4 regions of the Streptomyces inhibens genome follow, and region 3 is predicted to be linked to each of the others. Evidence: riboswitches for the same ligand, from Rfam matches in the RefSeq annotation. Region 3 holds a riboswitch; each other region holds the start of a gene.
What was found. A riboswitch is a leader RNA that binds a small molecule or an ion and turns the genes downstream of it on or off. The one in region 3 is predicted to bind cyclic di-AMP.

Region 1: linked by a shared signal. The riboswitch ahead of KI385_RS32835 (M23 family metallopeptidase) and the one ahead of KI385_RS18785 (transglycosylase family protein) in region 3 are both predicted to bind cyclic di-AMP.
Region 2: linked by a shared signal. The riboswitch ahead of KI385_RS21445 (M23 family metallopeptidase) and the one ahead of KI385_RS18785 (transglycosylase family protein) in region 3 are both predicted to bind cyclic di-AMP.
Region 4: linked by a shared signal. The riboswitch ahead of KI385_RS27645 (C40 family peptidase) and the one ahead of KI385_RS18785 (transglycosylase family protein) in region 3 are both predicted to bind cyclic di-AMP.

Annotation. Positions count from the first base shown of each region.
Region 1 is NZ_CP084681.1:7,266,385-7,273,687, reverse strand. Features, by position in the region: gene KI385_RS32850 (bifunctional acetate--CoA ligase family protein/GNAT family N-acetyltransferase) at 1-1,561, opposite strand, end outside; gene KI385_RS32845 (HPr family phosphocarrier protein) at 1,785-2,066, shown strand; gene KI385_RS32840 (GntR family transcriptional regulator) at 2,463-3,152, opposite strand; gene KI385_RS32835 (M23 family metallopeptidase) at 3,503-4,294, opposite strand; cyclic di-AMP (ydaO/yuaA leader) riboswitch at 4,307-4,463, opposite strand; gene KI385_RS32830 (M16 family metallopeptidase) at 4,674-6,056, opposite strand; gene KI385_RS32825 (M16 family metallopeptidase) at 6,095-7,303, opposite strand, start outside.
Region 2 is NZ_CP084681.1:4,696,112-4,703,414, forward strand. Features, by position in the region: gene KI385_RS21425 (helix-turn-helix domain-containing protein) at 119-964, shown strand; gene KI385_RS21430 (DUF397 domain-containing protein) at 964-1,173, shown strand; gene KI385_RS21435 (hypothetical protein) at 1,282-1,587, shown strand; gene KI385_RS21440 (aldo/keto reductase) at 1,705-2,664, opposite strand; gene KI385_RS21445 (M23 family metallopeptidase) at 2,746-3,861, opposite strand; cyclic di-AMP (ydaO/yuaA leader) riboswitch at 3,873-4,020, opposite strand; gene KI385_RS21450 (DUF2332 domain-containing protein) at 4,314-5,522, shown strand; gene KI385_RS21455 (PP2C family protein-serine/threonine phosphatase) at 5,577-6,719, opposite strand.
Region 3 is NZ_CP084681.1:4,127,005-4,134,307, reverse strand. Features, by position in the region: gene KI385_RS18795 (cytochrome P450 family protein) at 1-1,310, shown strand, start outside; gene KI385_RS18790 (transglycosylase family protein) at 1,556-2,644, shown strand; cyclic di-AMP (ydaO/yuaA leader) riboswitch at 2,893-3,061, shown strand; gene KI385_RS18785 (transglycosylase family protein) at 3,069-3,728, shown strand; gene eno (phosphopyruvate hydratase) at 4,083-5,366, shown strand; gene KI385_RS18775 (FtsB family cell division protein) at 5,498-5,962, shown strand; gene KI385_RS18770 (DUF501 domain-containing protein) at 6,070-6,621, shown strand; gene KI385_RS18765 (Ppx/GppA phosphatase family protein) at 6,618-7,303, shown strand, end outside.
Region 4 is NZ_CP084681.1:6,059,386-6,066,688, reverse strand. Features, by position in the region: gene KI385_RS27660 (esterase/lipase family protein) at 1-755, shown strand, start outside; gene KI385_RS27655 (M23 family metallopeptidase) at 1,006-2,832, shown strand; gene pcrA (DNA helicase PcrA) at 2,892-5,372, opposite strand; cyclic di-AMP (ydaO/yuaA leader) riboswitch at 5,678-5,847, shown strand; gene KI385_RS27645 (C40 family peptidase) at 5,855-7,009, shown strand; gene KI385_RS27640 (hypothetical protein) at 7,144-7,303, opposite strand, start outside.

The DNA of each region.
Region 1 (7,303 bases), 3.1 Mb from region 3:
TGCCGAGGATGGCGATGCGCGAGCCGGCCGGCAGCGGCTGGGAGGCCAGCAGCAGACCGGCGTCGATCAGCTCGGTGACCGTGTCGACGCGGATCACGCCGGCCTGGCGCATCAGGGCGGCGACGGTGCTGTCCGGGACCCGGACCGTGGGCACGGCGTGGCCGGGCGGGGCGGTGCCGTTGTGCCGGGCTCCCTTGGCGACCACGACCGGTTTGACGGCGGCGGTACGGCGGGCGAGCCGGGCGAACTTGCGCGGGTTGCCGATGGACTCCAGGTAGAGGATCACGACATCGGTGTCAGGGTCGTCGTACCAGTACTGGAGCAGGTCGTTGCCGGAGACATCGGCGCGGTTGCCGGCCGAGACGAAGGCGGAGATACCGGCGATGCCGCCGTCACCGGGGCCGCGCGCATGCAGTCCGCTGAGCAGGGCGATGCCGATGGCACCGGACTGGGTGAACAGGCCGATGTGGCCGGCGCCGGGCATCTGCGGGGCGAGCGAGGCGTTCAGCCGGACGTCGGGGGCGGTGTTGATCAGGCCGAAGGCGTTGGGCCCGATGAGCCGCATGCCGTACGAGCGGGCCTGGCGGAGCACGGCGCGCTGCTGCTCACGCCCCTCCGGGCCGGCCTCGGCGTAACCGGAGGACAGGATCAGCAGGCCCTGGACCCCGTGTTCGCCGCAGTCGCGGACCACGTCGGGGACGCTGTCCGCGGGGACGGCGATGACCGCCAGGTCGACCGGCTCGGGGATCTCCCGCAGGGCACGGACGGCCGGCACACCCTCGGGGTCGAGCCGCTGCGTGCCCTCGGGGAAGGCGTGGTTGACGGCGTGCACACGGCCCGTGAAGCCGGAGTCGAGGAGGTTGCGCAGCGCGGTGCGGCCGACGCCGCCGGGGGCGCGGCCGGCGCCGATGACGGCGACCGAGCCGGGCGCGAGCAGCCGCTGCACGGAGCGGGCCTCGGCGCGCTGCTCGCGGCCGCGCATCACGGCCATGGACTGCTCGGTCGGCTCCAGGTCGAACTCGAGCCGGACCACGCCGTCTTCGAAGGTGCGCTTCTGGGTGTACCCGGCGTCCGTGAACACCTTGATCATCTTGGAGTTCGCGGGCAGCACCTCGGCGGCGAACCGGCGGATACCGCGCTCGCGGGCGACGGCCGCGATGTGCTCCAGGAGGGCGGAGGCGACGCCGCGCCCCTGATGGGCGTCCTGGACCAGGAAGGCGACCTCGGCCTGGTCGTCCTCGGGGTCCTTGGCGGGCAGCCCCTGGTCGTTGATCCGGTCGTAGCGGACGGTGGCAATGAACTCGCCGCCTACGGTGGCGGCGAGCCCGACCCGGTCGACGTAGTCGTGATGGGTGAAGCGGTGCACATCACGGTCGGACAGGCGCGGATACGGCGCGAAGAAGCGGTAGTACTTCGACTCGTCCGAGACCTGCTCGTAGAAGGAGACCAGCCGGTGGGCGTCGTCCGGGGTGATGGGGCGGATCCGCGCCGTACCGCCGTCGCGCAGCACCACGTCAGCTTCCCAGTGGGTCGGGTATGCGTGGTCCGGCGGCTTCTGCATGCGGACAGCGTACGACCGGGCACTGACAACCGACCCCGCGCGCGTACGCTCGGGATGCGGGGCAGGCCGGGAACGCCGTGGGAACCATTACGGTACCGACCTGGCCCGCCTGGCCTCCCTCGGGACCAAAGGCCGGAAGGCCTGGACAAATGGGCCGCCGGAGCACTCCCGACACCGTGAGAGACTGGTCTAGACAACAGTCACGACTTTGAAGGGCAACACCATGGCTGAGCGCCGCGTCAATGTCGGTTGGGCCGAGGGCCTGCACGCCCGCCCCGCGTCGATCTTCGTCCGTGCGGCCACCGCCTCCGGCGTGCCGATGACGATCGCCAAGGCTGATGGCAACCCCGTCAACGCGGCCTCCATGCTCGCGGTGCTGGGCCTGGGTGCCCAGGGTGGCGAGGAGATCGTGCTGGCCTCCGACGCCGAGGGCGCCGAGATCGCGCTCGACCGCCTGGCGAAGCTCGTCGCCGAGGGCCTCGAGGAGCTCCCGGAGACCGTCTGAGTCCGCCAGGACCTCTGCTGTACGCGGCGGCCCCGCCGCGGTGACCGGGACACGGTTGCCGCGACGGGGCCGTTTCGTTGCGTCTGAAAAAATCGGGTGGCGGTTTGCCCGGTCGATGCATGGATGGTCGCCGGATGCGCGGATGCGGGATGCCCGGTCGCCGGATGAATGGTCGCCGGATTCGGCGTACGGGTATTGCCTACACCCTTCGGACATTACTTCAGGGACGCACACCGAATTTCCGGGTGCCCGATATCCAAGAGGTGCCAGAAAAACGCGCGCACTCATTAAGCACCCTGGACGGCATAAAGCGGAGCGCCGAATAGGGGATGCCACCCCCATCGGCCCCCGCCCCGCCGAAGCCCATTCCGCGCCTCTTTGTATACGGGGTGATTGTTAAGGGCGGACGCGTGCCGTGTTGACGGACCGTTTCGGATCCCTCACCTCTGTCGTGGCGCTGCGCCGCAGCCGGTACACCGGTAGGGAGCGCTCGATATGAGCCGCCATCAGGGCGCGGGCCCGTTCCGCATCGCCCCGGGCCACCGCGTCCAGCACCGCGCCGTGTTCGTCCCACGACTCACCCACCCGGGCCGGCAGTTCGACGACGTACATCCACTCGATCTTGCGCCGCAGTTGGGTCAACAGCGCCGTCAGGCTGGGGCTGCCGGCCGCCTGGGCGAGCGTTTCGTGGAACCAGCCGTCCAGTTGGCGCAGGTCCGCGGGGTTGCCGTGGCGCGCCCGCTCGCGGCCGAGCCGGACCAGGCCGCGCAGCACCTTGAGATGGGCCGGGCTGCGACGGGCGGCCGCGCGGGCGGCGCCCAGCGGCTCCAACAGGCCGCGGACGTCCAGGAGATCGGCGGCCTCCTGCTCGGTGGGCTCGGCGACACAGGCGCCCGCGTGGTGGCGGGTGGTGACGAACCCCTCGGACTGCAGGGTGCGCAGCGCTTCACGGACCGGCACTCTCGAGACGCCGTAGCGGGCCGCCAGGATCTCCTCGATCAGCCTGCTCCCCGGCGCCAGCGCACCGGACACAATGTCCTCGCGAATCGCCGTGCACACCGCATGCGCGGAAATATGGCCTCGCATCGTCCGTGCCTCCGCCGTAATCTCCTGGAAACGCCGCCGGTCGGCGACTTTTCCGTGACTCTATTCGACCGGGACGGCTTTTCCGGCGGACTCCTGTTATTCATGGTTATTTTTTGGCCAGTCGCAGGCCGTCATCGATGTATCCGGCGTGCATGGACCGCTCGCCGGATATACCGAAGCCCCGGCTGGGGGACCGGGGCTTCGGAAGACGGTGCGAGGCGGGGTGCCGGACAAGGCCGACACCGACGAGGCGGCGCCTCGGACACCGACGAGGCGGCGCCTCGGACACCGACGAGGCGGCGCCTCGGACAGTGACGAGGCGGTGCCTCAGGCGTCGGCGAGGCGGCGCCTCAGACGTTGACGCCGTGGGAGCGCAGATACGCGATCGGGTCGATGTCCGAGCCGTAGTCGGGGCCGGTGCGGGCCTCGAAGTGCAGGTGCGGGCCGGTGACGTTGCCGGTGGCGCCGGAGAGGCCGATCTGCTCGCCCGGGGCGACGGTCTGGCCGACCGAGACGCCGAGCGACGACAGGTGGCCGTACTGGGTGTACGTACCGTCGTGCATCTTGATCACGATGTTGTTGCCGTACGCGCCGCCCCAGCCGGCCTCGACGACAGTGCCCGCGCCCACGGCGTGGACGGAGGTGCCGGAGGCCGCGTGGAAGTCGATGCCGGTGTGGCTGCCCGAGGACCACAGGCCGCTGGAGGCCTTGTACGCGGTGGAGACGTAGGAGTCGGCGATGGGGACGACGAAGGCGTTGAGGCGCTTGCGCTCCGCGTCGCGGGCGGCGCGGACCTTGGCCTCGTGGGCGGCCTTGGCCTTCTTCCGGGCCTCCTCGGCGCGCCGCTCGGCCTCCTTCTTGGCGACGGCCTCGGCCTTCGCCTTGGCGGCGGCGACCTCGGCGGCGGCCTGCTGCGCGTCGGCCTGGGCCTCGATGCTGTTGGCGAGCTCGTCACCCAGCACGACGGCCTGCTGCAGACCGGTGTCGTGGGTGCGCGCCTCGTCCGTGGCGGCCAGCGCCGGCGAGGCCACGGAGGCGACAACGCCGCCGGCCGCGAGGGTGGCTATGCCGGCGATCTTGCGGGTCGTCCGAGCGGTGCGGCTCGCACGACGGTGCTTCCCGGTGGCACGGGTGAACGCCATGTGCTGGCTTGTCCTTTCCTTCCTTCTCGCCTACCGGGTTAGCTGACGGGTTCGGAGCAGGAAGGTCTCCTACGGGCTCCTCCGAAGAGGAGTCCGATTCACCCCAGGGGACATGTGGGTCCCCGGCTCCCCTGGCTCGCGCCGTACGGGGACTCGGCGATGACTGTTCGGTGCCACTGTTGTGGCGGACTTGTGACGAACAGCCGGACCGACGCTAATCGGGGCAACTTTCAATCGGCAAACAGAACCGCTTTTTTGTGCGGGATGCCACAAGAATCCGGCAACCAGCCGTGATAAACCGGACATACAGCGGCTCCCGCGGTGAACGAGCACCACGGGAGCCGCTTTGTCGATATGTGACCATCCGTCACATGACGGGCTAGCCGCTGACGACCGTCACCTCACCGATGCCCAGCGCCTTGACGGGCTCGGCGATCTGCGCCGCGTCACCCACCAGGACCGTGACCAGTCGGTCCACCGGGAAGGCGTTGACCGCCGCCGCGGTCGCCTCGACCGTGCCGGTCTCCGCGAGACGGACGTACAACTGCGCCTGGAAGTCGTCCGGGAGCTGCTGCTCCACCTGGTCGGCGAGAGTGCCCGCGACGGCCGCCGCGGTCTCGTACTTGAGCGGCGCGACCCCGACGAGGTTCTGCACGGCGACATCCCGCTCCTCGTCCGTCAGCCCCCCTGCCGCGAGGGTCCGCAGCACCTGCCACAGGTCCTCCAGCGCCGGGACGGTGGAGGCGGTGTCCACCGAGCCACTGATGGCGAGCAGCGAGGCGCCGGTGGCTCCCTCGGGAGACGTGGGGGCGGTGGAGCGCAGCACCTGGCCGAAGGCGCGCACCCCGTAGGTGTAGCCCTTCTCCTCACGCAGCACGCGGTCCAGCCGCGAGGTGAGGGTGCCGCCCAGGCAGTACGTGCCGAGGACCTGCGCGGGCCACACCCGGTCGTGCCGGTCTGCACCGATACGGCCGATGAGCAGCTGCGTCTGGACGGCACCGGGGCGGTCCACGATCACCACACGGCCGGTGTCGTCGGCGATGATCGGCGAGGCCTTCAGCGGCTCGGCGGTGGAGCCGCTCCAGGCGCCGAGGGTGTCGGCGAGCGCCGCGCCCAGGTCGATGCCGGTGAAGTCACCGACGATGACGGCGGTGGCCGTGGCGGGCCGTACATGGGCGTCGTAGAAGGCGCGGACGGCCGCGGCGTCGACGCGGGCGACGGTCTCCTCGGTGCCCTGACGGGGCCGCGACATGCGAGAGGTGGCCGGAAACAGTTCCTTGGACAGCGCCATCGCGGCACGCCGGGCCGGGTTGGCGAGCTCGTGCGGGATCTCGTCGAGGCGGTTGCGCACCAGCCGCTCGACCTCGCTGTCCGGGAACGCGGGGGCGCGCAGCGCGTCGGCGAGCAGGCCGAGCGCGCGGTGCAGCCGGGAGGCCGGCACCTCGAGGGAGACCCGTACGCCGGGGTGGTCGGCGTGTGCGTCCAGGGTGGCGCCGCAGCGTTCCAGCTCGGCGGCGAACTCCTCCGCGTCGTGCTTGTCGGTGCCCTCGGACAGGGCGCGCGCCATGATCGTGGCGACGCCGTCCAGGGCCTCGGGCTCGGCGTCCAGAGGGGCGACGAGATTGATCTCGACGGCGACGACCTGCTGGCCGGGGCGGTGGCTGGTCAGCAGGGTGAGCCCGTTGGGCAGTTGGCTGCGCTCGGGGGCCGGGAAGGCCCACGGCTTGGGCGCGCCGCCCTGGGGCTGCGGGTGGAAGTCCATGGTGCTCGCGGGGGAACCCGCGTGGGTGGTGGCGTCGCTCACTGGTCCGCCTCCCCTTCCTCGGTGTCGGCGGCGTCGGTCGGCTCGGTGGGCTCGTAGACGAGCACCGCGCGGTTGTCGGGGCGCAGCCGGGCCTTGGCGACCGCCTGCACCTCCTCGGGGGTGACGTCCAGGACCCGCTGGACGGCGGTCAGCGCGAGCTGCGGGTCGCCGAACAGGACGGCGAAGCGGCACAGTTCGTCGGCGCGGCCGCTGACCGTCGCCAGACGGTCCAGCCATTCGCGCTCCAACTGGGCCTGCGCCCGCTCCATCTCCTCCGGGGTCGGCCCCTCGGCGGCGAAGCGGGCCAGCTCCTCGTCGACCGCGCGCTCGATGTCGGGGACCTCCACCCCACCGGACGTCTTCACGTCCAGCCAGCCCAGCGAGGGCGCGCCGGCCAGCCGCAGCAGGCCGAAGCCTGCGGCCACGGCGCTGCGGTCGCGCCGCACCAGCCGGTTGTACAGGCGGGAGGACTCGCCGCCGCCCAGGACGGTCAGCGCGAGGTCCGCGGCGTCCGCCTCACGGGTGCCGTCGTGCGGCAGGCGGTAGGCCGCCATCAGGGCACGCGAGGGCACATCCTCCTCGACGACCTCGCGCAGCTCGCCGCCGATGTTGTCGGGCAGCGTGCCGTCCCTCGGCGGCTGCTTGCCGTCGTGCGAGGGGATCGAGCCGAAGTACTTCTCCACCCAGGCCAGCGTGTGTGCGGAGTCGATGTCACCGACGATCGACAGGACGGCGTTGTTGGGCGCGTAGTACGTGCGGAAGAACGCCCGCGCGTCCTCCAGGGACGCCGCGTCCAGGTCGGCCATCGACCCGATGGGCGTGTGGTGGTACGGGTGGCCCTCGGGGTACGCCATGGCCGTCAGCTTCTCGAAGGCCGTGCCGTAGGGGACGTTGTCGTAGCGCTGGCGGCGCTCGTTCTTGACGACGTCGCGCTGGTTCTCCATGGACTCGTCGTCGAGCGCGGTCAGCAGCGAGCCCATCCGGTCCGCCTCCAGCCAGAGCGCGAGCTCCAGCTCATGGGCGGGCATGGTCTCGAAGTAGTTGGTGCGCTCGAAGCTCGTGGTGCCGTTGAGCGAGCCGCCGGCGCCCTGCACCAGCTCGAAGTGGCCGTTGCCCTTCACCTGCGCGGAGCCCTGGAACATCAGGTGCTCGAAGAGGTGAGCCAGGCCCGTACGGCCCTTGACCTCGTGGCGGGAACCGACGTC
Region 2 (7,303 bases), 570 kb from region 3:
CTCCATGTAACTTCTCACAGAACTCCATCGGGTGAATCTGCTAGTACGTCAACTTCGTGCAGTCATAGCCTTGTTGGTGCTGGCCAGCCGGAAGGCCAGCAAAGAGGGGAGTCGCACCATGGCAGCCAGGGCAACCACGCGTCGGCGTCAGCTTGGCGCGATGCTGCGCAAACTGCGCGCCCGCAAGGGGATGACACTGGAAGAGGCAGGGCGGCTCGTCGATGTCTCGAAGGCCACGGTCAGTCGCTATGAGACTCAGGAAGGTCCGGTGAAGTGGCCTGTTGTCGATGCACTGTGCCGCGAGTACGGAGCAAGTGAGGCCGAACACACAGTCATTGTCGCTCTGGCGAGAGATGCGAAGCGGCAAGGCTGGTGGAGCTCTTTCGCAGACTCTATTCCTGAGAGCATGAATCTGCTCCTCACATTGGAGGACGAGGCGGTACGGGAGGACCACTTCGCCTGCCTGTACGTTCCTGGCCTCCTGCAGACCCGTAGCTACACCGAGGCCGTACAACACGCGTCGGAGATGCGGCTCCCGCCAGACAAAGTCGAGCGCCTTGTGGACATCCGCATGAAGAGGCAGGAAATCCTCGACCGAGCCAAGCCCCCGCACATCTGGGCCATCATCGATGAGTCCGTGATCCGGAGGGTTGTCGGGTCGCGTGAGGTCATGCGTGAGCAGTTGAGGCATCTGCTGCGAGCCAACGAGTCGTCCGAGATCACCCTGCAGGTGCTGCCTTTTGCCAAGGGAGCACATTCAGCCGCCATGGGAAGCTTCGTGATCCTCGGCGGTGCCGAGCCCTCGCTCGATGTGGTGTACGTAGACATCCACGTTGGTTCGATCTTCATGGAGAAGGAAGAGGAGCTGGAGCGGTACCGGCTTGCCTTTGACTATCTCCGCGCCCAAGCGTTGGACATGGCCGCTTCTTCAGTCCTAATTGAACACATATACAAGGAGCTGTGATGCAGGAAGTGCCCATAGCAGCTGCTGCGGACACCTGGTTCAAGTCGTCATACAGCGGCGCCAGCACGACCGAGTGCGTCGAAACAGCGTTCCGGGCGGAAAAAATCGCCGTCCGTGACTCGAAGAACCCCACCCGCCCCGTGATCACCTTTTCGGGGGATGCCTGGCTGCAGTTTCTCCGTGCCGTACGAGGTGCGGGCCTGTGGTAACGGACCGCAGTGTCATCACGCTTGCCGCCAAGCCGAAGGCCTCGAAATCTTGCCCGACCTGCGGCGTAGGGTCGGGAGGACTTGTCCGCTGATGAGGAGGTTCTGGTGATGGCTGGGTTTCCGACGGCAGCTGTGGCCGCGGGTGGGATCGTAGGCGGCTACGCCGTTGCCCGGTGGACCAAGAAGAGGCCGCTCGGGGGTGTGGCGTTGGCGGCGGCGGGGGCCGTGGCGGCGCGGGGGTGGCAGCAGAAGGCCGGGAATGCGACAGCGGCTGCGTTGAGTGGGGCCTATGTGGCGGCGTTTGCCGGGTCGCATCCGTTGGCGAAGAAGATCGGGGCCTGGCCTTCGGTGTTCGCGGTGGCGGGTGGGGTTGCGCTCGCGTCGTGGGTGGCGGTTGATCGTCGTCGGGCGTAGGCCTGGTCCGGTCACGGAGGGCTTGTACGCGTACGGGGCGGGGCGGGGCGGGGGCAGGTCCGGAGCCACATCGTCCGGACCCGCCCCGCCCCGCCCCGCCCCCGTATCCCGTCTGCGTCAGGCCGAAGCCTCGGTCAGCAGCTTGAGTTCGGCTTCGGTGAGGGGCAGGTCGGCGAGCGCGAGGAGGGCCGGGAGCTGGGAGACCGTGCGGGCGCTGGCGATGGGGGCCGCGACGGTGGGCTGAGCGGCGAGCCAGGCGAGGGCGACGGTGGCGACCTCGGCTTCGTGGGCGGCGGCGACGGTGTCGAGGGCCTTGAGGACGCGGAGGCCGCGGTCGGTTGTCACGTGCTTGGCGGCGCCCTCGGAGCGGGCGCTGTCGACCGTGGTGCCCGGGCGGTACTTGCCGGTCAGGAAGCCGGAAGCGAGGGCGAAGTACGGGACGGCCGCCACGCCGTTGCGGGCGGCGACATCGGCGAGTTCGCCCTCGTAGGTGTCGCGGGAGACCAGGTTGTAGTGCGGCTGGAGGGCGACGTAGCGGGCCAGGCCCTCGCGGGCGGAGAAGGCCAGGGACTCCTCCAGGCGCTTCGCGGAGATGTTGGAGGCCGCGATCTCACGGACCTTGCCGGCCTGGACGAGGTCGTTGAGGGCGGTGAGGAACTCCGAGACCTCGACCGATTCGTCGTCGTAGTGGGTGTAGTAGAGGTCGATGTAGTCGGTGCGGAGACGGGTGAGGGACTCGTCGACCGCGGCCTTGATCGTGCCGGCGGACAGCCCTTTGTAGTCGGGGTGCGCGCCGACCTTGGTAGCGATGACGACATCGGAGCGATTGCCGCGGGAGGCCAGCCAGTTGCCGATGACGGTTTCGGATTCGCCGCCCTTGTTGCCCGGCACCCAGGCGGAGTAGACGTCCGCGGTGTCGATGAAGTTGCCACCGCCCGCCACATACGCGTCGAGGACGGCGAAGGACTCGTTCTCGTCGGCGGTCCAGCCGAAGACGTTGCCGCCGAGGGAGAGGGGCGAGACGGAGAGCGAGCCGAGGGCCTTGGGGGCATGGGGGGTGTGCGGTGTCGCGGTCATACGTGGTTGCAGCGTTGAGGAGAGGGGGGATATTCCCCCTCCCCTCCATCAGCAACCCAACGGCAACCGGTGTCGGATGCGTCAGACGTTGACGCCGTGGTCGCGCAGCCACGGCATCGGGTCTATCGGGTCACCGGCGCCCGGGCGTACCTCCAGGTGGAGGTGGGGGCCGGTGACGTTGCCGGTGGCACCTACGCGGCCGATGACATCGCCGGTGTCGACCTTGCCGGAGGTCTTCACCATCGAGGACAGATGGCAGAACCAGAGCTCGGTGCCGTCGTCGAGGGTGAGGACGATGCGGTAGCCGTACGAGCCCGCCCAGCCGGCCTGGGTGATGGTGCCGGAGTGAACTGCCTTGACGGGAGTGCCCGTTGGGGCGGCGAAGTCCTGCCCGGTGTGGTCCGCGGCCCAGCGGTCGCCGGCCTGGCCGAAGCTGGCGGTGAGGGTGTAGGAGGAGACCGGGGCGATGAAGCTCTTGGCGAGTTTGGCCAGGCGTTCCGCCTCCGCCTTCTGACGGGCCGCTTCCTCCGCCTTGCGCTTGGCCTCCAGCTCTGCCGCCTCCTTGGCGGCCGCGGCCTTCTCGGCCGCCTTCTGCTGGGTGGCCGCCTCTTTCGCGGCCTGCTGGATCGCGGCCTGTTCGGCGGCCTCGCGGGCCTCCTGCTCGGCGGCGCCCTGCTGTGCGTCGGCCTGCTGGAGGATGCGGCTGCGCAGCGCCTCGCCGGCGTCCGTACCCGTCTGCGTGGTCCGGCTCAGCGGGCCCGGGGAGTCGGCCGCGGAAGCGGCGTTCGCCGAGGCGGCGGAGTCGGCGCCCTCGTTCGCGTCCGAGTCGGATATGAGGTCGCCGATGCCGGGCAGGGACTTGGCGTCCGGCAGCTTGTCGGAGATGTCGTCGGCCATGCCGCCGATGTCGGGCATCGAGATCGGGACCGGCGGGCGGTTCTCGGCCGCGGCCATGCCGCCCGCGCCGACCGCCGCGATGACGCCGACGCCCAGGACCGTGCCGCTGCGGGCGAGTCCGCCGCCACGCTGCCTGGCCACCCGGTGCTTACCGCGGACGGGGCGGAGCGAGTCCTCGCCGGGATTCCATTCCTCCCACGGCCCGTCGCTGTTGTTGTCCGCACCGGGGCCCGGGAAGGCTCCTCGGTCATCGAGCTCGTACGGGGACGAAGCCTCGGGGGCAGGCCTGTTGGACGCCACGGGGGCGCACTCCTTTCCTTCCTTCTCGCCTACCGGGTTAGCTGACGGGTTCGGAGCAGGAAGGTCTCCTACGGGCGCCCTCTGGCGAGGGGGCGTCCGATTCACCCCAAGGAGGTGGTTCCCCGGTTCCCTTGGTGCAGTTCGAAGCGCTGGAGGTGCGTGAAGTGCGCGTGCGGGATTCGGCGTCGGCGCGCGGTGCCGCCTCTTGCGACGGCTGGGACGACCGCGCTGCGTTATCGGACAGTAATAGAGATCGCAGCCGTTTTCCAAGCCTTCCCGCGAATCCATATGTGCTCCGCACAAGCTTTGGCATGGACTTTTTCCTCCGCCAAGGTCGCAAACCAGGGCGAGTTGACCGCGCACTCCTAAACGATCTCTCGTTGATTGTGCGTCAGTCGTTATGCGGAGGGGTGCCCCCCAGTTACGGAGCGTGAGAGCAGTAACGTCGGATCATGGTCGTCAACGTCGGGAACGCCGGACACTCCGAGAGCGCCACGAACACCGGACACCTCGCGCGCACCCCCTACACCACGAGCGACGAGCGCATCGACAGCGGTGCCGGTACGCGGGGAGTGGCGGAGCGGTACCGGGACTTCTCCTGGCGGGAGGCGCGCGGGCGGTCCGACGCCCATGAGGAGTTGAGCGCGCGGATCAGCCAGGACCCGGAGTTCTGCGATCTGCTGTCGGGGTCGCTGCCCGCCGGCGACAAGCGGCAGCCGAACCTCCTGCTCGCCGCCGTCCGGTATCTCGACGGCCCGCACGCGGAGCAGGGCCCGCACGGCGCGGCGGCCTACGGGCGCTGGCGCGAGTGGACGATCCGGCACTGGGACAAGGTGCGCGCGGTGATCATGCAGCGCGCCACCCAGACCAACGAACCGGCCCGCTGCGCCACCCTGCTGCCGCTGCTCGCCCGTCTGCCGCAGCCGCTGGCGCTGCTGGAGGTCGGCGCGTCGGCGGGGCTGTGTCTGCACCCCGACCGCTATCGGTACCGGTATCAGCAGGGGTACGGGGACGAGGGCGGCGCCCATGGTGCCGGGGCGGTCGAGGTGGGGGCGCCGGGGAGCCCGGTGGTGTTCGGGTGCCGTACGGAGTGGCCGGCCGAGCGGCTGCCCGACCGGCTGCCCGAGATCGCCTGGCGTGCCGGTATCGACCTCAACCCGCTCGACCCGGTCGCCGTACCGGACGATCTGCGCTGGCTGCGGGCGCTCGTATGGCCGGGCGACGAGGAGCGCGCGGCGCGGCTGTCGGCGGCCGTCGAGGCCGTCCGGGCGGCGCCGCGGCCGCGGATCGTGCGCGGCGATCTGATCGACGAGCTGCCCGCGCTCGCCGCCGAGGCGCCGCCCGAGGCGACGCTGGTCATCTTCCACAGCGCCGTGCTGACCTATCTCCCGCCCGCCCGCCGCGAGGAGTTCGCACAGCTCGTACGGTCGCTGCTGGAGGGGCGGGCCGGCGGCGGGCACTGGATCTCCAACGAGCACCACTCCGTCCTGCCGTGGATCACCGCGCCGGCGCCCCCCTTGCCGCACCCCGAGGACGAGCTGCTGCTCACCCTCGCGCTGGACGGGCGCCCCGTCGCGCTCACCGGCCCGCACGGGCAGAGCCTGCACCGGCTGCGGGGTGCGGAGGAAGCGGCCGGGGCAGCGCGGACGACGGGGAGCTGAGCGGCTCCACGCCCGTAAGAACCCGCCCGGCAGGCTCTGAGGGCCGGCCGGCCCCTACTTCCCCATCGGCCGCTGCACCGCCAGCAGGGCCATGTCGTCGGCCGGCGCCCCGCCCGTATGCCGTGCGACGTCCTCGATGAGCGTGTCCAAGAGGTCGCCCGGTCCCTGGAAGTGGCGGCCGCGCAGCCTGATCGACGGGTCGTAGAAGCGGCCGATCAGGTTCCGGGCCTCGGTCACCCCGTCGGTGAAGAAGAGCAGCAGGGAGCCGGCCGGGAAGAAGGTCTCGTCCGGCCGGTCCGGCCAGTTCGCCACCTCGCTCATCCCCAGGGGCAGCGCCGGCGAGGCGGGGGCGAGCTCACGTAGTCCGCCGTCCGGGGTGAGTATCAACGGGGCGGGATGGCCGCGGTTGAGGACGCGCAGTACGGACTGTCCGTTGGCGGGGATCTCGGCCAGTACGGCGGTGGTGAAGCCCTCGTGCCGGTCGGGCCCCTCGCGCCGCCCGCGCTCCCGTTGCAGCGCCCGCTCCAGCCGGCCCGCCACCGCCTCCAAGGTGGCCTCCTGCTCGGCCGCCTCCCGGAACGCGCCGATGACGATCACCGCGGCCTCCACCGCCTCCAGGCCCTTGCCGCGTACGTCGCCGACGATCAGGCGTACGCCGTGCGGGGTGTCCTGCACCGCGTAGAGGTCGCCGCCGATCCGGGCGTCCGCCCGCGCGCCCACGTAGCGGGCGGCGATCGCCAGCCCGGCGAGCCGGTCGGGCGGTGTGGGCAGTACGGCGCGCTGGGCGGCCTCCGAGACATCCCGTACGGATGCCAGCCGGGCGTCGCTCATCCGTACGACCCGGTTGATGCCGAGCGCCAGCAGGGCGACGACGAAGACCGTGACGATCTCCGTCACCGACTCGTGGTAGTCCAGGGCGGCGCTGCGATAGGAGACGACCCAGATCTCGCCGGCCATGGCGCCCATGGCCGCCAGGGCGGTGCCGCGCAGGGTGGAGAGCGGCGCCGCGACCAGCGGGGCGGCGGAGAAGAAAGGCGCCGCGGTGTAGCTGGGCGGCGTGCTCATGTCGAAGGCGAGGCCGCCGACGATCAGGAGGACGGGGAGCCAGCGTGCCAGGCGCTGCCCCCACGGGGACATCCGGGCGCGGCGGGCCAGCCGCTCCTCGTCGCCCGTGGGGGACCCGCCGCCCTGCAGCATCCGCACCGGCCTCTTCCCGCTCCTGCCCGTCCGTACGCGCACCGTCGTGTGGGCCGCCTCGACGTCCCAAGGGTTCCCGGTACGGGGCGGCGCGGCGAGTCCTCGGGGGCCGGACGGGTCACGGCGCCGCACACCGCCGCTGCCCGCCCCGTACGGCGGCCACAGGGGGTACGACCGCCACACCCGCCAAGATCGCCCCCGTCAGCGGGACTTGAGAGCCGTTGCGGCCGTGCGACGCGGCCACCCGACGACGCTCCCGTGCCGACACCGCCCCCACCAGCGCCAAGGGCCCGGACCGTCCACGGTCCGGGCCCTTCTCAAGGCTCTGCACTGCTGGTCGGACGGGTCTTCCCGTCCACATCTGGTGGGCCATCAGGGGCTCGAACCCTGAACCAATGGATTAAAAGTCCCGACGAACTGGGGACCGACGGTCTCAGGTAGTCCACCGGAGTCCAGTTCTCCCTGGTCACAGCACCTACGGCTGACGCCAGGTCCAGCGCCGGACCGGCCTGTGTCACGCCGTCCGCTCACGCATCGCTCACGCATGGCGGACGGCTGACCAGGCATTCGGCGCAGCTCCTTAC
Region 3 (7,303 bases):
ACGCCACCCGCGCGGACGCCCCCGCCGGCTGCCCCGCGGCCGAGGCTGCGCCCGAGCTGTTCACCTGGGAGTTCGCCTCCGACCCGTACCCGGCGTACGCGTGGCTGCGCGAGCATGCGCCGGTGCACCGGACCGCGCTGCCCAGCGGCGTCGAGGCCTGGCTGGTGACGCGCTACACCGAGGCGCGGCAGGCGCTCGCCGACGCCCGGCTCTCCAAGAACCCGGTGCACCACAGCGAGGCCGCACACGGCAAGGGCAAGGTCGGCATCCCGGGCGAGCGCAGCGCCAACCTGATGACACATCTGCTCAACATCGACCCCCCGGACCACACCCGGCTGCGCCGGCTGGTCTCCAAAGCGTTCACCCCGCGCCGGGTCGCGGCCTTCGCCCCGCGCGTCCAGGAGCTGACCGACCGGCTCATCGACGACATGATCGCCAAACAGGGCGGCGCGGAGTGCGGTGCGGCCGATCTGATCCATGAGTTCGCGTTTCCGCTGCCCATCTACGCGATCTGCGATCTGCTCGGCGTCCCGCGCGAGGACCAGGACGACTTCCGCGACTGGGCAGGCATGATGATCCGCCACGGCGGAGGACCGCGCGGCGGAGTCGCCCGTTCCGTGAAGAAGATGCGCGGCTACCTCGCCGAGCTGATCCACCGCAAGCGCGAGTCCCTGGGGGAGACCGCCGAGGCGGACGAGGATCTGATCTCCGGCCTGATCCGGGCCTCCGACCACGGCGAGCACCTCACCGAGAACGAGGCCGCCGCGATGGCGTTCATCCTGCTCTTCGCCGGCTTCGAGACCACCGTCAACCTCATCGGCAACGGCATCTATGCGCTGCTGCGCCACCCCGCCCAGCGCGAGCTGCTGCAGAAGTCGATCGCGGCGGGCGACACCGAGCTGCTGACCACCGGCATCGAGGAACTGCTCCGCTACGACGGGCCGGTGGAGCTGGCGACCTGGCGGTTCGCGACCGAGGAGCTGACGCTCGGCGGGCAGACGATCGCCGAGGGCGATCCGGTCCTGGTGGTGCTGGCCGCCGCGGACCGCGACCCGGCGCGCTTTGCCGAGCCGGATGTTCTCGATCTGACTCGGCGTGACAACCAGCATCTGGGATACGGACACGGCATCCACTACTGCCTGGGCGCACCGCTCGCCCGGCTCGAAGGACAGACCGCCCTCGCCACGCTGCTGACCCGGCTCCCGGACATCCGACTTGCCATGGAACCTGGCGATTTGCGCTGGCGCGGTGGTCTCATCATGCGCGGACTGCGGTCGCTGCCCGTGGAGTTCACGCCCGAGCGGCCCTGACCTGGGACGCAGTCATATGTGACGCAGCGTCACCCGCGTGACCTTTACGTGATCCGCGCTACACCGACTTGTGACTACCCGTGACCCCGGCTACCTTTCGATCGACGATCGACAGGCTTCACTCGATCGGGCGACGCGACGACGGGGCGAACCGGATTTTTGGTGCGCCTCGCCCGTATCGGCCGGCCGGGCAGCGCTTCGAACGGATCGTCGAACAACTCAACCGCTGCGCGAAAGGCATCCGTATGCGTTCCGGGAACGGCCGACACCGTCGCCCCCGTCAGGCACCGGCCATCTTTGTCACGGCGGGAGTGACCGGGGCCGGTATCGCCCTGCCACTGCTCGGCGCGAGCGGTGCCCACGCCGCCGACACCGCGACCTGGGACAAGGTCGCCCAGTGTGAGAGTGGCGGCGTGTGGAGCTCGGCCTCGGGCAACGGCTACTACGGCGGGCTGCAGCTGACCCAGGACATGTGGGACAACTACGGCGGCTCGGCCTATGCCTCGCGCCCCGACCTCGCCAGCCGCGCCCAGCAGATCGCGGTGGCCGAGTCGATCCTCGACGACCGAGGCCCGGACGCCTGGCCGAGCTGTGCCGTCGACGCCGGACTGACCAAGGACGGCCGCGCGCCGGAGGTCAACCCGGGCAGCACCGCCACCCCGCAGCCCGACCCGTCGGACGCCGAAGGCTCCTCGGACCCCTGGGACCGGTCCGATGCGTCCGACGAGCCCGACGGCTCGGACTCCTCCGGGCCGCACGACGGGCGGACCGGCGGGAAGAAGGACGGGCAGGCCGACGGACAGGCCGACGGACAGGCCGACGGACGGGCCGACGGGCGGACCGACGAGCCGTCCGGCACGACGCCCTCGCCGTCCGCGCCCGACGACTCGGATTCGGCCGGCTCCGGCGACGCGACCCAGGGCACGGACCGCACCCCGGAGCCGTCCGGCTCCACGAAGCCCGGCGAGGAGGACGGCGAAGCCTCGCACTCCGCCGACCCGGCCGACGGCGGCGGACGTACCGACAATGCCGGCATACCGGGTGAAGTGCCCGCGAAGGGCAAGCACCGCGGCGATGCGGGCGACGAGGGCGACGGCGACCGGACGTCCGGCGGCCGGCACGCCTCGCGCGGCGATGACGCGCACCGTACGGGCCCGGCGGCCGACGGCGACTACACCGTGCGCCCGGGTGACAGCCTGTCAGCCATCGCCCAGGCCCATCGGCTGCCCGGCGGATGGCCCGCGCTGTACGAGCGCAACGAGGGCGTCGTCGGCTCCGACGCGGACCTGATCCAGCCGGGTCAGCTGCTCGATCTCGGGCACAAGGAAGGCTAGTTCGCCGCCTTCGTCCCATTTCGTGAAAGTGAGACAAGGCTCTCGTTGCCCGTCACGCCCCAGTCTGCTCATTGCCGTCATAACGGGCTTCACCTGCGGATATGTGACCAACCCGTGATCAAAAACGGTCAACTTGGTTCAGATGGTGGGGTTTGAACATCAAGGGGGTTGCTGCTTACGGTCGGGACCGCTCGCCAAAGCGGGCCCGTCGATCACACGCCGAATCCTGCCGGTGATCGAAGGCAGTTGACGCGCAAGCGCCGAAGGCAGGAGCGGGGGAACCAAGGTAAGTGCCGGCCCCGCCCGCGAAAGCGGGTCAGCCGGCTTGGGGTGAAGCCGGGTGCGCCATGTGCACCCGGCCGGGCACTCACAGCCCGAACCCGACAGCTCACCTCGTAGGCGTCGGTGAGGAAACGAACGAACCATGCTGATCAACAAGGGCAAGCACCGTCGTCCCTCCAAGGCCGTCCGCGTCGCCACCCTCGCCGGTGTCGCCGGTGCCGCCGTCGCCGTCCCGCTGATGGGTGCCACCTCCGCCTCCGCCGCCTCCGTCGCCACCTGGGACAAGGTCGCTCAGTGCGAGTCCGGCGGCAACTGGTCGATCAACACCGGTAACGGCTACTACGGTGGCCTGCAGTTCTCCAACTCCAGCTGGGCCGCCGCCGGTGGCACCCAGTACGCGCCGCGCGCCGACCTGGCCACCAAGGACCAGCAGATCGCCGCCGCCGAGAAGCTCCTCGCCATCCAGGGCCCGGGCGCCTGGTCCTGCGCCGCCGCCGGCGGCCTGACCTCCGGTGGCCCCGCCGCCGACGTCAACCCCTCCGGCTCCTCCGCGCAGACCAAGTCCGCGCCGCAGGAGAACACCGCCGCCGTGAAGAAGACCCCGGCCGCCGCGCAGGAGAAGGCGCAGCCGGCCCCGAAGAAGTCGAACGGCCACGGCAACTACACCGTCAAGGCGGGCGACACCCTCGCCAAGATAGCCAAGGCCCACGGCACCAACTGGAAGTCGGTCTACGCGGCCAACAAGTCCGTCATCGGCGGCAACCCGAACCTGATCCTCCCGGGCCAGAAGCTCAGCATCTGATCCGTCCCCTCACCGGGATTCCGCGGGCCCGGGCGGCGGGCCCCGTTCTTCCTCCGTGAGACCACCCCGCCCGGCGCGCCGTTCCCCCCAGCGCGCCGCGGCGGGGTTTCTCGCACCCGGGCCGCACACCGGCCCGAACCCCGCGCCGTACCCGATCCGGCCGCACGTCCCTGACCAGCCCTCACGCGCGACTTTCCCCGTTTGGCGAACAATGCGCCCAAACATCCCGTGAACTGGGCATTTGGGAAGCTTTTCGGGCCATTCCGTCCCACGGAGCGGGCCAAGGGCAAGCGGACGCACCCAAGCCCGTTAGGCTCGTGCTGCAGAACTCCAGACACCCATGAAGGAGACAACGTGCCGTCCATCGACGTCGTCGTAGCCCGCGAAATTCTCGACTCGCGAGGTAATCCCACGGTCGAGGTCGAGGTCGGCCTCGACGACGGCAGCACGGGCCGTGCCGCCGTGCCGTCCGGCGCCTCGACCGGTGCCTTCGAGGCCATCGAGCTTCGCGACGGCGACCCGAACCGCTACCTGGGCAAGGGTGTGGAGAAGGCCGTCCTGGCCGTCATCGAGCAGATCGGCCCGGAGCTCGTCGGCTACGACGCGACCGAGCAGCGGCTGATCGACCAGGCGATGTTCGACCTGGACGCCACCGACAACAAGGGCTCGCTCGGCGCCAACGCCATCCTCGGCGTCTCCCTGGCCGTCGCGCACGCCGCCTCCGAGGCCAGTGACCTCCCGCTGTTCCGCTACCTCGGTGGCCCGAACGCGCATGTCCTGCCCGTCCCGATGATGAACATCCTGAACGGCGGCTCGCACGCCGACTCCAATGTGGACATCCAGGAGTTCATGATCGCCCCGATCGGCGCGGAGTCCTTCTCCGAGGCGCTGCGCTGGGGCGCCGAGGTCTACCACACCCTCAAGAAGGTCCTGAAGGCCAAGGGCCTGGCCACCGGCCTCGGCGACGAGGGCGGCTTCGCCCCGAACCTGGGCTCCAACCGCGAGGCCCTCGACCTCATCCTCGAGGCCATCAAGGAAGCCGGTTACGCCCCCGGCCAGGACATCGCGCTCGCGCTGGACGTCGCCGCCTCCGAGTTCTACAAGGACGGCAAGTACCAGTTCGAGGGCAAGGACCGCTCGGCCGCCGAGATGACCGAGTACTACGAGGAGCTGGTGGCGGCCTACCCGCTGGTCTCCATCGAGGACCCGCTGTTCGAGGACGACTGGGCCGGCTGGAAGGTCATCACCGACAAGCTCGGCGCCAAGGTGCAGCTCGTCGGCGACGACCTGTTCGTCACCAACCCCGAGCGCCTCGCCCGCGGCATCGAGGAGGGCTCCGCCAACGCGCTGCTGGTGAAGGTCAACCAGATCGGCTCGCTGACCGAGACCCTGGACGCCGTCGAGCTGGCCCAGCGCAACGGCTTCAAGTGCATGATGTCGCACCGCTCCGGTGAGACCGAGGACGTCACCATCGCCGACCTCGCCGTCGCCACCAACTGCGGCCAGATCAAGACCGGCGCCCCGGCCCGCTCCGAGCGCGTCGCCAAGTACAACCAGCTGCTGCGCATCGAGGAGATCCTCGACGACGCCGCGGTCTACGCCGGCCGCTCCGCCTTCCCGCGGTTCCGCCAGGGCTGATCACGGCGGCAAGGGCTAATCGGGCGAGCCAACCGCCCAGCACCCCGTACGTCCCCGGTGGCGGTCCCGTACCGTTGCCGGGGACGTACCTGCTTCAGCAGTCAGGCGTCAGGGAGTGAAGGGGAGACGACGTGCCCGCGGACCGGTTCTCGACCGCGACCCGACTCAAGGCGCTCGGCGAGCAGGCCGCCGCCCGCGTCTACCGCGCCCGCCCGGCCCGCCGCAATCGCCTCACCGGCCGCGCCGCCCTGCTGGCCCTGGTGATGTGCTCCCTGGTCGTCGCCCTCGCGTATCCCATAAGGCAGTACGTCTCCCAGCGTTCGGACATCGCCGACCAGCGCCGTAAGGCCCAGGACGCCGGTGCCGCACTCGACCGGCTGCGCGAGCAGAAGGCCCGCTGGCAGGACCCGGAGTACGTACGGCAGCAGGCCCGCCGGCATCTGCACTACGTCATGCCGGGCGAGACCGGATTCATCGTCCAGGACGGCACCGGCGTCACCGCCGCACCGAAGGGGGCGCGAGCGGCGCAGCGCCCCTGGTACGAGAATCTGTGGGACACCGTCGACTCGGCCGACAAACCGGCCGGCAAACGGTAGGACACGCCCCGGCCCGTACCGCCCGCGAGCGGCAGCCCGTACTGTCGACAAGGGGCGGCCCGCACCGCCGCACCGCCACCCCATTACTCACCTCACCGAAAGCGCACATGGACACCCCCCCGCCCCAGACCGAGCCCACCGAGCCCACCGCCGCGGACATCGCCGCCTTCAAGGAGCAGCTCGGCCGCCCGCCGCGCGGACTGCGCGCCATCGCGCACCGCTGCCCCTGCGGACAGCCGGATGTCGTCGAGACGGCGCCGCGCCTGGAGGACGGCACGCCCTTCCCCACGCTCTACTACCTCACCTGCCCGCGCGCGGCCTCCGCGATCGGCACGCTGGAGGCCAACGGCGTGATGAAGGAGATGTCCGAGCGGCTGGCGACCGACCCGGAGCTGGCCGCCGCCTACCGCGCGGCCCACGAGGACTACATCCGGCGGCGGGACGCCATCGAGGTGCTCCAGGGCTTCCCGAGCGCGGGCGGTATGCCCGACCGGGTCAAGTGCCTGCACGTCCTGGTCGGCCACTCGCTGGCGGCCGGCCCGGGGGTCAACCCGCTCGGCGACGAGGCCCTCGCGATGCTGCCGGAGTGGTGGAAGAAGGGGCCGTGCGTCTCCCCGTGCCAGGACACCCAGGACGCTTCCGAAGGAGACGCCCAGTGAAGCGGGTCGCCGCCATCGACTGCGGTACGAACTCCATCCGGCTGCTGGTCGCGGACGCGGACCCGGCCACCGGTGAGCTGAAGGACCTGGACCGCCGGATGCAGATCGTCCGGCTGGGCCAGGGGGTGGACCGCACCGGACGGCTGGCGCCGGAGGCGCTGGACCGCACCTTCGCGGCCTGCCGGGAGTACGCCGCGGTGATCAAGGGCCTGGGCGCCGAGCAGATCCGCTTCGTGGCGACCTCGGCCTCGCGGGACGCGGAGAACCGCGAGGACTTCGTCCGCGGTGTGGTGGACATCCTGGGTGTGGAGCCCGAGGTGATCACCGGCGACCAGGAGGCGGAGTTCTCCTTCAACGGCGCCACCAAGGAGCTCACGGGCCGCGCGGACCTCTCCAAGCCCTTCCTCGTCGTGGACATCGGCGGCGGCTCTACCGAGTTCGTCCTCGGCGACGACCACGTACGGGCCGCGCGCTCGGTCGATGTCGGCTGCGTACGGATGACAGAGCGGCATCTGCTGCACGGCGGGGAGATCAGCGACCCGCCCACCCCGGGCCAGATCACCGCCATAAAGGCCGATATCGCCTCGGCGCTGGACCGGGCGGAGGAGACCGTGCCGCTGAGCGAGGCCGCCACCCTGGTGGGCCTGGCCGGCTCGGTGACCACCGTCGCCGCCATCGCCCT
Region 4 (7,303 bases), 1.9 Mb from region 3:
TCTCCCAGGAACGACCCGTGCCACGGCCCGCAGGAGGGCCCGCCGCGGCGGGCCCGGCATCGTCGCCGACCCGGCCCGCCGCCCCCGACCCCCCACCGCTTCTCCCGACCGAGGGCCGGGCCCATCCGCCCGTCCTTCTGCTCCACGGCTTCATCGACAACCGCTCGGTCTTCATGCTGCTGCGCCGCTCGCTGCACCGGCACGGCTGGCGACGTGTCGAGGCGCTCAACTACTCCCCGCTGACCTGCGATCTCCGTAAGGCGGCCGAGTTGCTGAGCCGCCATGTGGAGGAGGTGTGCCTGCGCACCGGTCATCGCCGGGTGGACATCGTGGGCCACAGTCTCGGCGGGCTCATCGCCCGTTACTACGTGCAGCGGCTCGGCGGCGACACCCGCGTCCGTACGGTGATCACGCTCGGCACCCCGCACTCCGGCACCCGCATCGCGCCTCTGATGTCGGCGCACCCGATCGTCCGCCAGATGCGCCCCGATTCCGAGGTGATAGCGGAGTTGTCGCTCCCGGCACCGAATTGCCGCACGCAGTTCGTCGCTTTCTGGAGCGAGGAGGACCAGGTGATGATTCCGGCCACGACGGCCAGAATCGATCACCCGGATTTGATCGCGTACAACGTGCAGGTCGCAGGTGTCGGACATCTCGCCCTACCGGTCAACGGCACGGTCGCGGCCGGAATACGGGAAGCGCTGGCCTCGGCGGAGACGGCGGAAGGGGCAGCGGACGCCATCTCGGTGGCCTGACCCCCGGTCCGCACCACCGGCCCGACCCCGCCCTCCCGCGACGCCGAAACCGCGTCGCGCAGACGACACGATCTTGACGCGCACTCGAACACTCTTCGAACGGGGTGCCAAGAACTCGCATGCGGGCCACCGAAAGGCGGCCAAATGCCCGGTCTCGCCGAGCCCAAAACCGGTTGAAGATTGTCGCCGTCGCGTACTGCCGGGTACAGTCGCCGCTAATTCTCCTGCTGCCGAGGCGAAAGAGAAGTTGGTGAACGACCGTCACCCATCGGGGGCCCAACCTCCGACCGGCTCCACTTCCGACGCCTCGTATGCGCACTATCCGGCCTACGACTCCTACGGGCAGCAGCAGTCCCCGTCCGTCAGCGCCGAATACGGCGACGGCGACCCCCTCTTCGGTTCACTCCCCGGCTCGCACGAGACGGGGATGTACGACACCGGCACATACGACACCGGGATGTACGACACCGGTGCGCACAGCACATATGGGGCAGGCGCGTACGGCACGGGCGGCTACCGCACCGATGCGTACGACATGGGGACTTACCCGGCGGGCCACGGCCATGACACCGGCGCCTATGACACCGGCAGCTTCGCCTCGGCGCAGTGGGACACCGGTACGTACGACACCGGCTCCTACGCCGTCGCCGACCCGCAGTCGGCCGCCGCCGGTTACGACCCGTACGCGCACACCGCCTACGAGTCGCCGGTGCAGGAAGCGCCCGCATACGACTCGGCCACGTACGCATCTCCCGGGTACGAGGCGACCGCGTACGAAGCCACCTCCTACGGGCACGGCGGCTATGACACCGGGAGCTTCCCCACCGGCGGGTATGACACCGGCAGTTATGCCACGGGCACCTATGAGGCGCCCGGTGCCTACGAGACCACCGGCGCCTACGAGCCGACCGCCACCTACGGCACCATCGGCCATCAGGCCACCGCGGTCGAGGAGACCGCGAGCTACGAGGCCACGGCGATCTGGTCGACCACCGACCAGCAGCTGATCGCCGCCATCCCGACACAGGCCGGCCCGCCCCCGGAAGACACCGTCCAGTGGGACAGCACCACTTGGGACGAGAGCACCCGGTACGGCACCGGCCGACTCGACATCGGCCCGTACGACACCGGCCGGCACGACGCCGACCAGCCGCTCGCCGGTGAGCACGAGTCCGACGACGGCTCCTCCGGCGAGACCCGCGACTCCGGCCACCCCGACGCGGCCGGCGACGCCGCCGCCGTGGCCGACGCCATGACGCAGGCCATGCCGATCACCACCGCGGTCGCCGCCCCCGCCGGCCGTCGGGTCGACGGGCCGAGCGCCGGCAAGGCCGTCCGTGGCCGCGGCCGGCGACGCCCGGCGAAGCGGTCGGCGCTGCTGACGGTCGCCGTGCCCTCGGTCGCCGCCATGGGCGTGTGCGCCGTGGCCGCCGCGGCCGTCGCCGGAGTCGGCGGGGACGACAAGAGCGACTCGACCACCCAGGCCGCGGCCGACCCCGGCGCCGTCAAACCGTCCGCGGCCAACAACAAGCTCGACACCCAGCTCGCCGGACTCAGCGCCAGCGCCGATGACTTCCGTGACCGGGCCAGCCGCACCCAGGAGCGGATCGACCTCAAGGAACGCCAGGCGCTGGAGCGTAAGCGCAAGGCGGAGGAGGCGGCCCGCAAGGAGGCCATGCGGCCCAAGTTCGTGCTGCCGGTCACCCAGCACGGGCTGAGCGCGCTCTTCGGCCAGGCCGGGGTGAACTGGATGTCCGTGCACACCGGCATCGACTTCCCGGTCAGCTACGGCACCCCCGTCATGGCCGCCACCGACGGCACCGTACGCACCCAGTGGAACTCCGCCTACGGCAACATGGCGATCGTGACCGCGCCCGACGGCACCGAGACGTGGTACTGCCATCTGAGCAGCACCAAGATCCGGTCCGGGTCGGTCAAGGCCGGTGACCAGATTGCGTATTCGGGCAACTCCGGCAATTCCACGGGCCCGCATCTGCACTTCGAGGTGCGCCCCGGCGGCGGCTCGGCGGTCGACCCGCTGCCCTGGCTGCGCAGCCACGGTCTCAACCCGAACTGACCGCCGCCGTACGGTTCCCGCGCGCCGGGCGTCCCCGCTCCGCCCGGCGCCGACCGCTCCTACAGCTTCTCCACCGGCGCATAGCGCAGCAGCAGCCGCTTCGGCTTCTCGCCGCCGAAGTCGATCGTCGCCTCGGCGTTGTCGCCGCTGCCCTTGACGCCGACGACCGTGCCGAGCCCGAAGCTGTCGTGGGTAACGCGGTCGCCGACGGCCAGCGAGGCCACCTGGCGGTCCGTGGCACGGCGGGTCGCAAAGCCGCTCGGGCCCTTGGAGCGGGCCGACGACAGCGTGGCTCCGATGCCCCCGCCGAAGCCGCCACCGCTCCCGCTGCCCGCCTTCAGGCCGCCCATCGAGGCGGACGGCGTCGCGGCGCCGGTGCGCTTCCACTCGACATAGTCGTCCGGGATCTCCTCCAGGAACCGGGAGGGCGGGTTGTACGAGGGCTGGCCCCAGGCGCTGCGCATCGTCGAGCGGGTGACGTACAGCCGCTCGCGGGCGCGGGTGATGCCGACATAGGCCAGCCGGCGCTCCTCCTCCAGCTCCTTGGTCTGGCCCAACGAGCGCATGTGCGGGAAGACGCCGTCCTCCAGGCCGGTCAGGAAGACGACCGGGAACTCCAGGCCCTTGGCGGTGTGCAGCGTCATGAGGGTGATCACGCCGCTGCCGTCCTCGTCCTCGTCGGGGATCTGGTCGGAGTCGGCGACCAGGGCGACCTGCTCCAGGAAGTCGGAGAGCGTGCCGGGGTTCGCCTCCTCCCGGTCCTGCTCGAACTCCAGGGCCACGGCGGCGAGTTCCTGGAGGTTCTCGATCCGGGTCTCGTCCTGCGGGTCGGTGGAGGCCTGGAGTTCGGCGAGGTAGCCCGTACGCTCCAGGACGGCTTCCAGGATGGTGGCGGGCCCGGCGCCGGACTCGACGATCGTGCGCAGCTCCTCCATGAGGACGTTGAAGCGCTTGACGGCGTTGGTCGAGCGGGCGGCCATGCCGTACGCCTCGTCGACCCGGCGCAGCGCCTGCGGGAAGGTGATCTTCTCGCGGGAGGAGAGGGCGTCGATCATCGCCTCGGCGCGCTCGCCGATCCCGCGCTTGGGGACGTTGAGGATCCGGCGCAGCGGGACGGTGTCCTCGGGGTTGGCGAGCACCCGCAGATACGCCAGGACGTCGCGGACCTCCTTGCGCTCGTAGAAGCGCACACCGCCGACGACCTTGTAGGGCAGCCCGACCCGGATGAAGATCTCTTCGAAGACACGGGACTGGGCGTTGGTGCGGTAGAAGACGGCGACATCGCCGGCCTTGGAGTCGCCGGCGTCCGTCAGCCGGTCGATCTCGTCGGCGACGAACTGCGCCTCGTCGTGCTCGGTGTCGGCGACATAGCCGGTGATCTTGGGGCCGGCGCCGGCGTCCGTCCAGAGGTTCTTGGGGCGGCGGTTCTCGTTGCGCTCGATGACGGCGTTGGCGGCGGACAGGATGGTCTGGCTGGAGCGGTAGTTCTGCTCCAGCAGGATCGTCGTGGCGTCCGGGTAGTCCTCCTCGAACTGGAGGATGTTGCGGATCGTGGCGCCGCGGAACGCGTAGATCGACTGGTCGGCGTCACCGACGACGCACAGCTCGGCGGCGGGCATCTCGGCCGTACCAGGGCCGACCAGCTCGCGGACGAGGGTGTACTGGGCGTGGTTGGTGTCCTGGTACTCGTCGACGAGGACGTGGCGGAAGCGGCGGCGGTAGTGCTCGGCGACATCCGGGAAGGCCTGGAGCAGATTGACCGTCGTCATGATGATGTCGTCGAAGTCCAGGGCGTTGGCCTCGCGCAGCCGCGCCTGGTACATCGCATACGCCTCGGCCAGAGTCTTCTCGAAACCGTCGGCCGCCGTCCCGGCGAAGGTCTCCTCGTCGATAAGCTCGTTCTTGAGGTTGGAGATCTTCGCGCTGAAGGACTTGGGCGGGAAGCGCTTGGGGTCCAGGTCCAGGTCGCGGCAGACCAGGGCCATCAGGCGCTTCGAATCGGCGGCGTCGTAGATCGAGAAGGAGGACGTGAAGCCCAGCTTCTTGGACTCGCGGCGCAGGATCCGTACGCAGGCGCTGTGGAAGGTGGAGACCCACATGGCGTTGGCACGCGGGCCGACCAGCTCCTCGACGCGCTCCTTCATCTCACCGGCGGCCTTGTTGGTGAAGGTGATCGCGAGGATCTGGCCGGGGTGGACATGGCGCTCGGCGAGCAGATGCGCGATGCGGTGGGTCAGCACCCGGGTCTTGCCGGAGCCGGCGCCGGCGACGATCAGCAGCGGGCTGCCCGTGTGCACCACGGCGGCCTTCTGCTCGTCGTTGAGCCCCTCCAGCAGCGCCGCCGCGTCGACGGGCGGGCGGGCGGCGCCGTCGCGGTAGTACGCCTCCCTGGGCACGGGCGCGTCGAACTTCCCGCCGAAGAGGTCGGCGGGGATCTCCTCCGGGGCCGGGCCGTGCTCGTCCTCGGGAGGTGGCGGGTGCTCCTCCTCGCCCTTGTGGCCGAGGTCCGCCAGGAAGCTGTCGTCAAAGAGGCTGCTCATCGCCCACCGAGTCTAGGCCGCCGCACCGACAGCGTGCTGCGGAGTGGGCGATAGTCGGCCTCGTGCGGGGCGGGCCGCGGCGCTGTGGCTGGTCAGGGGGCCGTCCGCGCGTCGGCCGGGGCGCGCACCCACCTACCCGAATCCGACATCTGCCACAAGGAGCCCCTCATCGCGTTCAGGTCACGAAAAGGTTTCGGGCATATCGAACATCAGCCTTCACAGGAGCCACACGAGTTGGCTAACGTCCTCGCTCAGGCAGCCCGCCTCCCCGCGGACGACCGCGTCCGCACGGGCCGCCCGCGCCGAGTCCGGCCCTGCCGCCAGGCACCCGGAGCCGGGGACCCACCAGCACCAATGGGGTGAATCGATCCGTACGACTGCGCCAGCAGACGTCCGGACCGTAGGGCAAGCCTTCCGTCAGCGACACCCGCCCGAACCCGACAGCTAACCCGGTAGGCGGTCCACGGAAGGAGTTGCCGGCCTTGGCGTCCCATCGCAAGCCGCGCACCAGCGTCCTCACCTCCCCCGGGAGTCGTCGTGCGGCGGCCGGGTTCACCACCGCCGCCCTCGCCTCGGTCACCCTGCTCTCGCAGTCCGCCGACGCGGCCCCCAGCGCGCCCAAGCCCACCATCGAAGAGGTCAAGCAGAAGGTCGACGGCCTCTACCGCCAGGCCGAGGTGGCCACCCAGAAGTACAACGCGGCCAAGGAGCACGCCGATCATCAGCGCGACACCGTGGACGGCCTGCTGAACGCCGCCGCCAAGCGCGCGGAGAAGATGAACGAATCCCGGCGCGAGCTGGGCATGTTCGCCTCGGCGCAGTACCGCACCGGCGGCATGAACCCGACGGCGCAGCTGATGCTCGCCAAGGACCCGCAGCAGTTCGTCGACCGCAACCACCTGATGGAGCGGCTGACCGGTCGGCAAAAGCAGGCGGTCACCGACTACCAGGAGCAGCAGGCGGCGGCCACCCGGCAGCGGGCCGAGGCGACCCGCAGCCTGGAGCAGCTGCAGACGTCGCAGGCCTCCCTGAAGGAGTCCAAGCGTGCCGTCCAGGACAAGCTGGCCGAGGCCCGGCAGCTGCTGTCCCGGCTGACCGCCCAGGAGAAGGCGCGGCTGGCGGAGCTGGAGCGCCAGAAGGAGGCGGCGGCCAAGCGCAAGGCCGAGGAGGAGGCGCGCCGGCAGCAGGAGCGGGAGCGTCAGCAGCAGCAGCAGGACGGCGGCGGCTCCACCGGCGGCCAGACCGGTGGTGGCTCGACGGACGGCGGCTCGACCGGCGACTCGTCCACCACCAAGGCCGAGAAGGCGCTCGCCTTCGCCCGCGCCCAGATCGGCAAGCCGTACGTCTGGGGCGCGACCGGCCCCACCTCCTACGACTGCTCGGGGCTGACGCAGGCGGCGTGGAAGGCGGCCGGGGTCGATCTGCCGCGCACGACCTGGGACCAGGTCAAGGTCGGCCAGCGGGTGGCGACCAGCGATCTCAAGCCCGGTGACCTGGTGTTCTTCTATGACGACATCAGCCACGTAGGCATGTACATAGGCGGCGGCAAGATGATCCACGCGCCGCACCCGGGTGCCAACGTCCGGGAGGAGTCGATCTACTACATGCCGATCTACGGGAGCGTCCGCCCGGCCTGAGCCCGGCCCCGCTCCCCCACAAGGCCACCCCCCACGGCCACCCCCCACACGCCACCGCGCGGCCGTCGCCTCCGGAGTCCGGAGCGCGATGCCCGCGCGGTGTGCCGTAGTGGTGCCGTGGTGGTACCGGCGGCTCAGGTCCAGAGCACCGCGATGAAGATGTTGGCGATCGTGAGTGCGCCGACCGCGCCGAACAGCGGCTTGTCGACCTTCTCCTCGTCCCGCTTGACGTAGACCAGCGCCAGGATCACCACCAGAACGGCCATCTTGATGCCGATCTTGATGTTGTTGACG